Regions from separate parts of the Metapseudomonas boanensis genome, predicted to be linked through region 2. Evidence: riboswitches for the same ligand, from Rfam matches in the RefSeq annotation. Region 2 holds a riboswitch; the other holds the start of a gene.
What was found. Region 2 has a riboswitch for cobalamin ahead of cobW (cobalamin biosynthesis protein CobW). Riboswitches for the same ligand answer to the same signal wherever they lie in the genome.
Positions count from the first base shown of each region.

Region 1: it holds a riboswitch for cobalamin, as region 2 does, so the genes downstream of both, btuB (TonB-dependent vitamin B12 receptor) here and cobW (cobalamin biosynthesis protein CobW) in region 2, are expected to answer to the same signal.

Region 1 covers NZ_CP113889.1:4,815,853-4,820,742, forward strand. The annotation lists gene cobO (cob(I)yrinic acid a,c-diamide adenosyltransferase) at 1-256, opposite strand, end outside; gene btuB (TonB-dependent vitamin B12 receptor) at 280-2,151, opposite strand; cobalamin riboswitch at 2,217-2,425, opposite strand; gene OXH74_RS22495 (hypothetical protein) at 2,467-2,787, opposite strand; gene OXH74_RS22500 (O-methyltransferase) at 2,827-3,477, opposite strand; gene OXH74_RS22505 (C40 family peptidase) at 3,486-4,010, opposite strand; gene OXH74_RS22510 (C40 family peptidase) at 4,162-4,767, opposite strand; gene OXH74_RS22515 (NAD-dependent deacylase) at 4,838-4,890, opposite strand, start outside.
Region 2 covers NZ_CP113889.1:2,456,538-2,461,427, reverse strand. The annotation lists gene cobM (precorrin-4 C(11)-methyltransferase) at 1-285, opposite strand, end outside; gene OXH74_RS11330 (cobalamin biosynthesis protein) at 282-692, opposite strand; gene OXH74_RS11325 (CbtA family protein) at 763-1,473, opposite strand; gene OXH74_RS11320 (CbtB-domain containing protein) at 1,484-1,669, opposite strand; cobalamin riboswitch at 1,780-1,996, opposite strand; cobalamin riboswitch at 2,056-2,250, shown strand; gene cobW (cobalamin biosynthesis protein CobW) at 2,353-3,405, shown strand; gene cobN (cobaltochelatase subunit CobN) at 3,521-4,890, shown strand, end outside.

The sequences.
Region 1 (4,890 bases), 2.4 Mb from region 2:
GGAAGCGGCGGAAGAAGGCTTCCTCGCCCGTGGACATGCCGCCCTTGATGAACTGCACCACGCCAACCTTGATGCCGTGGCCCAACGCACGGGCAACCATGCCGAAGGCTGAGCTGCTCTTGCCCTTGCCATTGCCGGTGTGCACCAGCAGCAGGCCATACTCGTCCTGGGCCTGGGCAATCTTCTCGTCGATCAGCGCCTTCTTGCGTTGCATGCGCGAGCGATGGCGGGCATCGCGTTCAGCGGATTCAGTCATGGTTTCGCCTTTTGATTTCGGGATTAGAGCGCCTGGTAGCGCACGCTGAAGAAAACCGCCTGCCCCGGCTCGTTATAGTCCAGGGCTGTTTCGTAGTCCGCATCGAACAGGTTGGTGACGCTGGCCTGCAAGCGCCACTCCTCGGTCAACCAGTACTCGCCGCGCAGGTCCAGGGTGGCGTAGCCAGCCATACGCTCGGTGTTGGCCAGGTCGTCATAACGGCGTCCTTCGGAATGAACCGTCGCGCCGAGCCCTATCTGGCCGAACCGACGATCAACGTCGAGGTTAAAGACTTGCCGCGCACGCCGGGGCAACTCGTTGCCCCGATTGGCATCGTCGCCACGGTTCTCGCCATCCAGGAAGCTGGCATTGGCATTCCAGTCCCAACCCAACCACTGGCTGCCCAACACCAACTCCAGGCCATCAATGCGCGCCTTGCCGATGTTGTTCGGGCCGCCCCACACGCCGATGGTCGAGTCAAAGGCGATAAGATCATCCACATTCGTGCGGAACGCATTGACGGACCAATGGCCCCAGTCATGCACGCCACTGAGGCCCGCCTCGAAGCTCTCCGAGGTTTCCGCGTCGAGGCCCGGGTTGCCGTAGCCAGGGAAATACAGCTCGTTGAAGCTTGGCGCCTTGAAGGCCGTGCCGTAGCTCAGGCTGAAGCGCAGCTCATCGGTGAGTGCATAGCCCCAGGCGGCGCTGCCGGTGTCGTGGTTACCGAATTGCTCGTTGTCGTCACGACGCAGGCTGAGCTGCCAGTCCTGTCGACCGGCGTCGCCGATGTACTGGGCGAACCAGCCCTCATTGATGCGGGCGTCCTTGTCGAAGACCGTCGAACTGCTGACCTTGTCCTGCTGCCAGTCATAGCCCAGGGTCAGCACATGACCCTCAGCGAGAGTCAGGTCGTTGAGCCAGGAAGCGCTGTCGCGCTGGGAGTCGAAACGTGCGTCGAATGCGCCGTCAACCCAACTCGTTGCCTTGTCCTCGCTACGCCCGGCCTGGAGCGTCACTTTCCAGGGCTCTAGAGGGCTGAAGCGCGCTCGGCCACCCGCCAGTTCCTGGCGGTTATCGGCGTTGGCATTGTGCCCGCCAGCAGGGTGCAGGAAGCCGGAAGTGTCGATATCGTCATAGTCGTTATGGCCACGGGCCTGCATCAGGGTGCCGTCCAGCTCCAGGCCGTTGTCGAACTGGTAACCGGCGCGCAGGGAGCCGGAATGGTTGCGGTAGCCGTCGGCATCCGTCTCGTAGTAGGCACTTCCCTGGCGGCGGGAGTTGATGCCGTCGGTGTCCTGACTGCTGACGCCAAGACTGAACCAGCCCTTGCCATCGCCACCCGACAATCCAGCGCCGCCTTGGCGGTTGTCATGGGTGCCGTATCCAGCGGAGAACCAGGGCTTGAGACCCTGCTGGTCGCCTTTGCGGGTAAAGATCTGGATCACACCACCGATGGCTTCGGAGCCGTACAGGCTGGAACGCGGCCCACGAACCACTTCGATGCGCTCGATCAGTTCAACCGGGAGGTCCTGGAAGGCCGTAAGGCCGGCGCTGACGGACCCCACTTTGATTCCATCGATCAGCACCAGCACATGATCGGACTCACTGCCGCGCAAGAAAACCGTGGTGTTCTTGCCGGGGCCACCGTTGTTGCTCACCGAGACGCCGGGGACCTTTTTCAGCAGTTCGGGCACCGAACGGGCCTGAGTGCGCTCGATCTCTTCGCGCTCGATCACGGTGGTCGGAGCCAGGCTGGCGCGCACCGGCTGCTCACTTCGAGTGGCAGTAATCACCTGCTCGTCGAGGGTCAGCGGCTCAGCCGCCAGGAAAGGGGAAATACAGGAACTGCCAAGCAGCGCAAAGGCCGCCGGCCTGAAGGAAGGCTTGCGAATCAAGGTCTGGATCTCCGTCGTGCCACCCGCGCGACATCTATGGGTATTGCATGCGAAGTGCACTCCGCGATGCCCTGCTTGCACCAGGCCGGTCTCCGGGCTTGCGAGTGGGACCATGGCTCCCGGGCCGCGCCTTCCCATGCTGCGCACAGTGGCTGTGGATGCGGACCTTGACTCGCCTACCGTTGCGGGGGCAGCGCCGGATTCTTCGAAGAATGGACCGGCTTCCCTGTTTCACCCTTTAGGAACAAAGGGCACCTGAGGCAAGCTGCGAAGGTTAGAGGGTTGGCTGGCGAGCGTCAAACGTCGAGCACATGCTCAGTGCCTTGGTGTGAAGCCTGCCGGCTTGCTCGCCAGCCACTCGACGAAGGTGCGCAGGCGCGCATCACCGAGCAGGGCTTCACGGCTGTTGTAGGTCAGGGCCAGTTCCTTCTCGCTGAACAGCCGGTGGATCTGATTGTGGCAGGGCCGGCAGACCCAGAGCGTCGCGCTGATGCGCTCGCCCTTGTCGAAGCGCTTTTGCACGTACGGTTTGTCGTGCAGGGCCTTGGGAATCAGGTGGTGACGAGTCAACGCTGCAGCGCGCCCGCAGAGTTCGCAGGCATCCGGTTGTGGTGGCAGGCGTATGGGTTCTGGCATGGTCGTCAGGCACCTCCCCCGTGGCCGGGAGAGGGGAAGTCAGCGTTTGCGGCAGAGGGTCAGCCCATCACCGATGGGAACGAGCGACAGGTCGACGCGCACATCGTCTTTCAACGCACGGTTCAAGGCCTGAATCGCCCGCGTGTCAGCACTGTCCGGTTCAGCCTCCAGCACACGACCACTCCAGAGCACGTTATCGAAGAGGATCAGGCCGCCCGTCCGTACCAGCCGCAGGGCTTGCTCCAGATAGGCCGGGTAGTTGGCCTTGTCGGCGTCGATGAAGACCAGGTCGAAGCTACCCTCCTCCAGGTTCGCCAGCGTTTCCAGGGCCGGCGCCAGGCGCAGGTCGACACGGTCAGCCAGCCCGGCCTCCTGCCAGTAACGGCGAGCAATGGCGTTGTAATCGCCCGGCAGGTCGCAGCAGAGGATGCTCCCTCCTTCGGGCAGCTCAGCCGCCATGCACAGGGCGCTGTAGCCGGTGAAGGTGCCGACTTCGAGCAACCGCCGGGCACCGGTCAGCTTGACCAGCAAGGCCATGAACTGCCCCTGCTCCGGCGCGATCTGCCAACGCGCCATAGGCATACCGGCGGTTTCCTCACGAAGGCGAGCGAGCAACGGTGTTTCCCGCAGCGACACGTCGAGCAGGTAGCCGTAGAGGGCGTCGTCGAGGTTCAGTGTGCGGTTGGTCATGGGAATTCTCAGGGCGTACGGGCGAGGCTCGGATCAAACAATACGCGCTTGGCGTTCAGGTAGCTTCTTTGCCAGTAGCTGTTGGACAGGCTGTCCAGACGCACCGTTCCGCCACTGGACGGCGCATGCACGAAACGGCCTTCACCGACATAGATGCCCGCATGACTGACCTGGCCGCCGCCATTGGTGGCGAAGAACACCAAGTCACCCGTCTGCAGTGCGGAGATGCTGACATTGGGCCCACGCATCACGATCATCTCACGAGTGGAGCGCGGCAGGCTGATGCCAGCAGCATCGCGATAGACAAAACCGATCAGGCCGCTGCAATCGAAGCCGCTGTCCGGCGTATTACCGCCCCAGCGATAAGGCGTGCCGACCAGGCCCAGGGCACGAAACAGCACGTCCTCGGCTACGGGCGAGAACTGCTGGACTGGAGCAGTGATGACGGGTTGCGGCGGAGGCGGTGCCTTGCTCGCGCAGGCAGCGAGCAGCGAGGCCAGGGCAAGAATGACGAAGCGATCCAGTGCGCGCATGGCAAGTCAGTCCTGACTTGAGGAGTACGCGCTAATTTGCTGATCTCACAATGATATTGCAAGCAAAAGCTGCGTCACCGCCAGGAAAAAAGATGCAAGTGCCAGAAACGACGATGCCGCCCCCGGGGGGCGGCATCGGCATGGGACTGGATCAACGGTGCAGAGGATGATGTGCCGGAGTGTTCATCGCCAGGACGCGCTTGGCTTCCATGTAGCTGGCTTTCCAGTAGCGGTCATCGAGGCTGTCGACGCGCACGCCGCCGCTGCGGCTGCTGGAAGAATGAATGAACTGATCATCGCCGATATAAATGCCGGCATGGCTGACGCGGCCGCGGCCACGGTTGTTGAAGAACACAATGTCGCCGGGCTGCAGCTCGTTGCGGGCGATCACCGGGGCATTCAGGTTGATCATTTCACGGGTGGAACGCGGCAGCTGGATGCCGGCCTCTTCCTTGAACAGGTAACCAACGAAGCCACTGCAGTCAAAACCAGTCTTCAGCGAGCGACCACCGAAACGATAAGGCGTACCCACCAGTTCGAAACCACGTTCGAGCAGGCCATCAGAGAGGGACGGCATCTGGTACGGCTGATCATCGGTCAAGTCCGCGAGGTCACGGGCGGAGGGCTCGTTGAGCAGGGAATCCGGGGCGCCGTCAGCAATGGGCTGTTGCGGCTGCGACTGCTGCACAGGGCCTGCACAAGCAGCGAGGAACAGAGCGAAGGTAAGGGGCACGAGGGGTGCGAAGCGATTGAGCATGGGCACGACCGTGTCGGTGAAGTTGATAAAGAAGGCGCGACTATGCCTTCTATCAACTTGATTTGCAAATTTAATCGCCCGAAATGTGACTTATCAGCCCCCGCAGAACATCTAAGGCCTTCC
Region 2 (4,890 bases):
ATGGCGGATCTGCTCGCCGATGGCGCCATATAGCGAAGGGTCGCCGGAATGCACCCGCGCCACGTCCTGCCCCTTGCGATGGGCCTCAGCCAGGAGCGCTACGATCTCCTCCAAGTGCAGTTCGGCGGTGTTCACCACCCGCTCGGCGTTATGTCCTTCCAGTACGGCCTCTGGCACCAGCGAGCCGGCGTAGAGAATCACCGGGCAGGTGCGGATCAGCCGCTGCCCCTTGACCGTGATGAGTTCCGGATCACCGGGACCGGCGCCGATGAAATAGACCGTCATGGCTGCTGCGCCTCATCATCAATGCAGGCCAGGGCGCAGGTCGCGCTGGCGCTGCGGCGTTTCTCGATAAGCAGTTCGGCTGATCCGTCGGACAAAGCAAATGCCTGGGCCAACGCTGCAGCTTCGGCGACGCCAGCGCTGCCGGTGGTACGCAGGACCAGGTCCGAAGCTTGCTGGAGTTGTCCATCGTAGGCTGCCAAGCGCGCGCTCGGCAGGCAATGAAGGGGCAACCCCAGTTGCTGGGCCAAGTCATGCAAACCCGGTTCACCGGCCTTGTGCTCGCTGCTGGCCAACGCAACCAGCGTGCTGAGGGGCCGGTCGGCTTCAGCAAGGCACCGCATCAACAGACCCCGAAGCTCTTCGGCCGAGCAGCCGCGCCGACAGCCAAGGCCCGCCACCAACCTCATGGCCGCCCCCTCGAAAAAAACAAAACCCCGCAGACGGCTACACCGCCTGCGGGGTTGGAATTGCGCAAGCTCACGCTTGAGTGTGCCGCTGGTAGAGCCAGGCTGCCGCCCAACCAAGGGCAACCCAGAACAGCGCGTTGGTGATCAGCGAGGCTGCGATGAACTCATGCGTCAGGGCTTGCGGCGCCAGGCTGGAGTGCACTTCGGGCTGGGGCGCACCTACTACATGAGGAATCAGCAGCAGCGCCAGACCTGCGACACGCAGGATCCAGTGGCGGCCAAAGGCGATCAGCGCCAGCCCGACGGCAGTTGAGGCAGCGGTGCCGATCCACCAGACCTGGCGCTGAGCCAGATCGGCGGCGGCAGTTCCCGGCAGTTCGGGCGGTAAGCCAATGGAAGGCGCCAGCGTGAAGGTGGCGAAACCGCCCAGCCCCCAGAGCAAGCCCTGCCAGGCTCGGCTCGGGCCGCGCAGGCTGAACACTCCAGCGAGCATCAGAGCAAAGCCGACCGCGACCACCAGATTGCTACCTCCGGTAGACAGCGTGCGCTGCCAGCCGTCTTCCGGCGCCCAGGCTTCGGCATCGTGCTCATGGCTATGTGCGCCGACAGCGCCGGAAGCCTCAAGTTCGTGGACGTGTTCCACTTGGGCGGCGGGCTCGGCCGTCTCGTAGGTTTCCGCCTGGAGAATCAACGGGGTGACCCACAGGCTCTGCAACAGGGTCAGCACCACGGCGGCGATCAGACCGGCAAAACCTGCGGTCTGGGCAATACGCTTGATCATCGAAACCTCCTCAGTGGCAGGGGAAGCCGGCACTGTGGCGGGTGTCGTGAGCAGCGTTGTGTACGGCCTCGAGATGAGAGAAGCCGGCGAAGTAGACGAGCGAGAGGCCAATTAGCCCGGCGCTGAAGGCCAGGACCAGGCGCTTGGTCAGTGAAGACGAGGCGACTGCGGATTGAGACAAGGCGCTGCTGGACATGGAAGTTCCCTCTGCAATGACGACTGATATCGGCAGAAGGGTGCATGCGCGAGGGCCGCGGACACAGGCGTGTCCACGCTTCCGGCTTGCGCCCGCCCACCGCGGGTTTGCCAAACTCTGAGCTTCCAGGCCGGTCTCCGGGCTTGCGACGCCTGCATGTTGCAGAGCGGGATCGCCTTCCCATGTCTTATCGACACAGTGGCCTACCGATCCCTACGTTCGCCTACCGTTGCGGGGGCAGCGCCGGACTGGTCCGAGATGGACGCACCGGCTTCCCGTTTCACCCCGCGCGCGACGACGCTGGGCACCTGAAAAAACCGTGCTAGGACACCATGAGTCCGACAAGGCGTCAACTGCCGCGATTGACCACCGTTGGCGTGCTGCGTAGCCTTCTGCCCTTTCGAGGTTCTCCGATCATGCGTCGGAGCTAAGAGGGAACGTGGTCAAGGCCACGGCTGCCCCCGCAACTGTGAACAGCTGAAGTCTTATCCACAGCCACTGCCCTTGGGTGGGAAGGCGGAAAGACGGCGCACCGCGCCAGGCTGTGAGCCAGGAGACCTGCCTCGCAACGCTTTCTGACAACCGGGCGGGGTGATCCGGTGGCGAATCCAGGCCGGGACGACCCGCGCCTTCGTCCTGCACGCCCGCCGATCCGATCGACTCCCAGCAAAGGGCTGCCGCGCATGAAAACCCTGGCCAAACTCCCCGTCACCATCGTCACCGGCTTCCTCGGTGCCGGAAAGACCACCCTGCTCCGCCACATGCTCGACAATGCCGAAGGCCGCCGCATTGCAGTCATCGTCAACGAGTTCGGCGAACTGGGCATCGATGGTGAAATCCTCAAACAGTGCTCCATCGGCTGCAGCGAAGAAGAGGCCATGGGCCGCGTCTTCGAACTGGCTAACGGCTGCCTGTGCTGCACAGTGCAGGAAGAGTTCTTCCCGGTGATGCGCGAACTGGTCGCACGCCGTGGCGACCTCGACCAGATTCTTATCGAAACCTCGGGCCTGGCGCTGCCCAAGCCACTGGTACAGGCCTTCCAGTGGCCGGAAATCCGCAACGCCTGCACCGTGGATGCGGTGATCACCGTGGTCGACAGCCCCGCCGTCGCCGCCGGCACCTTCGCCGCACACCCCGAGCAAGTGGATGAACAGCGCAAGCAGGACCCGAACCTCGACCACGAGTCGCCCCTGCACGAACTGTTCGAAGACCAGCTTGCGAGCGCCGACCTGGTGATCCTCAACAAGGCGGACCTGCTGGAAGCCGAAGTCCTGGCTGCCGTACACGCCGAAGTTGCCGAAGAGCTGCCGCCAGCGGTGAAGATCGTTGAAGCCAGCAGCGGCAAGCTACCGCTCTCCGTGCTGCTGGGCCTGAATGCAGAGGCCGAACTGCACATCGACAGCCGCCCAACCCACCACGACCACGAAGGGCACGAAGACCACGACCATGACGAGTTCGACTCCTTTCACGTCGACCTCCCGGAGGTCGAGGAACGGCCCCTGCTCGACGCTCTCAACCAACTCGTGGAGCGCCATGACATCCTGCGCATCAAGGGCTTCGCCGCCATCCCCGGCAAACCCATGCGCCTGCTGATCCAGGGCGTCGGCAAGCGCTTCGACAAGCACTTCGATCGCCAGTGGCTGAATGGCGAAGCCCGTGGCACAAGGCTTGTGGTGATTGGACAGGAGCTGGACCAGGCGGTGATTGCCAATGAATTGAGAACCGCACTCGCCTGATCACTGCGCTCAACCCCTCCTACCGAGCTGATCGGATCGTAGGGGCGAGCTTGCTCGCGAATCGCGGCAAACCCTTCGCGAGCAAGCTCGCTCCTACACCATCTGGAGTCCCGCCATGCACCTCCTGCGCACCCAACCCGGCGGCTTCGTCCCCGACGACGGTATCGCCCATCTGGCGCAGACGCCCGCCGAACTGGTGATCCTCTGCAGCGGCGACTCGCATCTGGCGCTGCTGGCCGAAGCCGCCCGCGAACTGCCGACGGACTATCCAAGCCTGCGCCTGGCCAACCCGATGCAGCTGCAGAACCACGCCTCGGTCGATCTCTACGTCGACGAGGTGCTGCAGCACGCCAAGGTGATCCTGATCTCGGTGCATGGCGGCGTCGGTTACTGGCGCTACGGCATTGAACAACTGGTGACCCTGGCCGAGCGTGGCGCAAAGCTCATCCTGGTTCCCGGCGATGATCGCCCCGACCCAGAGCTGGCCAGCCTGTGCAACGTGTCGGTCGAGGACGCGGATCGCCTCTGGCAGTACCTGCGCCAGGGTGGCCTGGACAATGCCCGGCAACTCTTCGGCTGCATCGCCAACCAATGGCTGGGGCGCGACCATCCCTGGAGTGAGCCCCGTGCCCTGCCTCGCGTGGCGATCTACCACCCGCGCCAACCGCAGGCCGAACTGACGCACTGGCAGGCGGGCTGGCACCCCGATCAGCCCGTCGCCGCCCTGCTCTTCTACCGCACCCACCTGCAAGCGGCTAACACCGCGTTTATCGACGCCTTCTGCGAACGCCTGGCCGCCCTGGGCCTGAATCCACTGCCCATCGCCGTCGCCAGCCTCAAGGAGGCGGCTTGCCTGGAAGCTGTGGAAAATTGGCTGGACAAAGCGCAGGCCGAGCTGATCATCAACACCACCGGCTTCGCCCAGTCCAACCCTGACGCGCCCAGCCAGCGCCCATTCAGGCGCGATATCCCCGTGTTACAAGCCATTTGCTCGCTGGATAACGAACCGCTCTGGCGCGATAACCCGCAAGGGCTCGGTCCCCGAGACCTTGCCATGCATATCGCCCTGCCGGAGTTGGATGGACGGATCATCACACGCCCCATCAGCTTCAAGGGTCTGGCCTGGCGCAGCGAGCGCAGTCAGAGCGACGTGGTCTGCTACCTGCCGCAACTGGAGCGCATGGATTTCGTCGCCGAACTGGCGCGGCGCTGGTGCCTGCTGGCACGCAAGACCAATGCCGACAAACGCGTCGCACTGATCCTGGCCAATTACCCCACTCGCGACGGCCGCATCGGCAACGGCGTGGGCCTGGATACACCGGCGGCCGCCCTGAACATCCTCCGTGCGCTGGAAACCGAGGGTTATCCCGTGGCAGGCCTGCCGGACAGCGGCACGGCACTTATCCACAAGCTGCTCGGCGGCGTCAGCAACGACCTCGACAGCCTCGATCTGCGCCCTTGCGCCCAGAGCCTGGCACTCCCCGA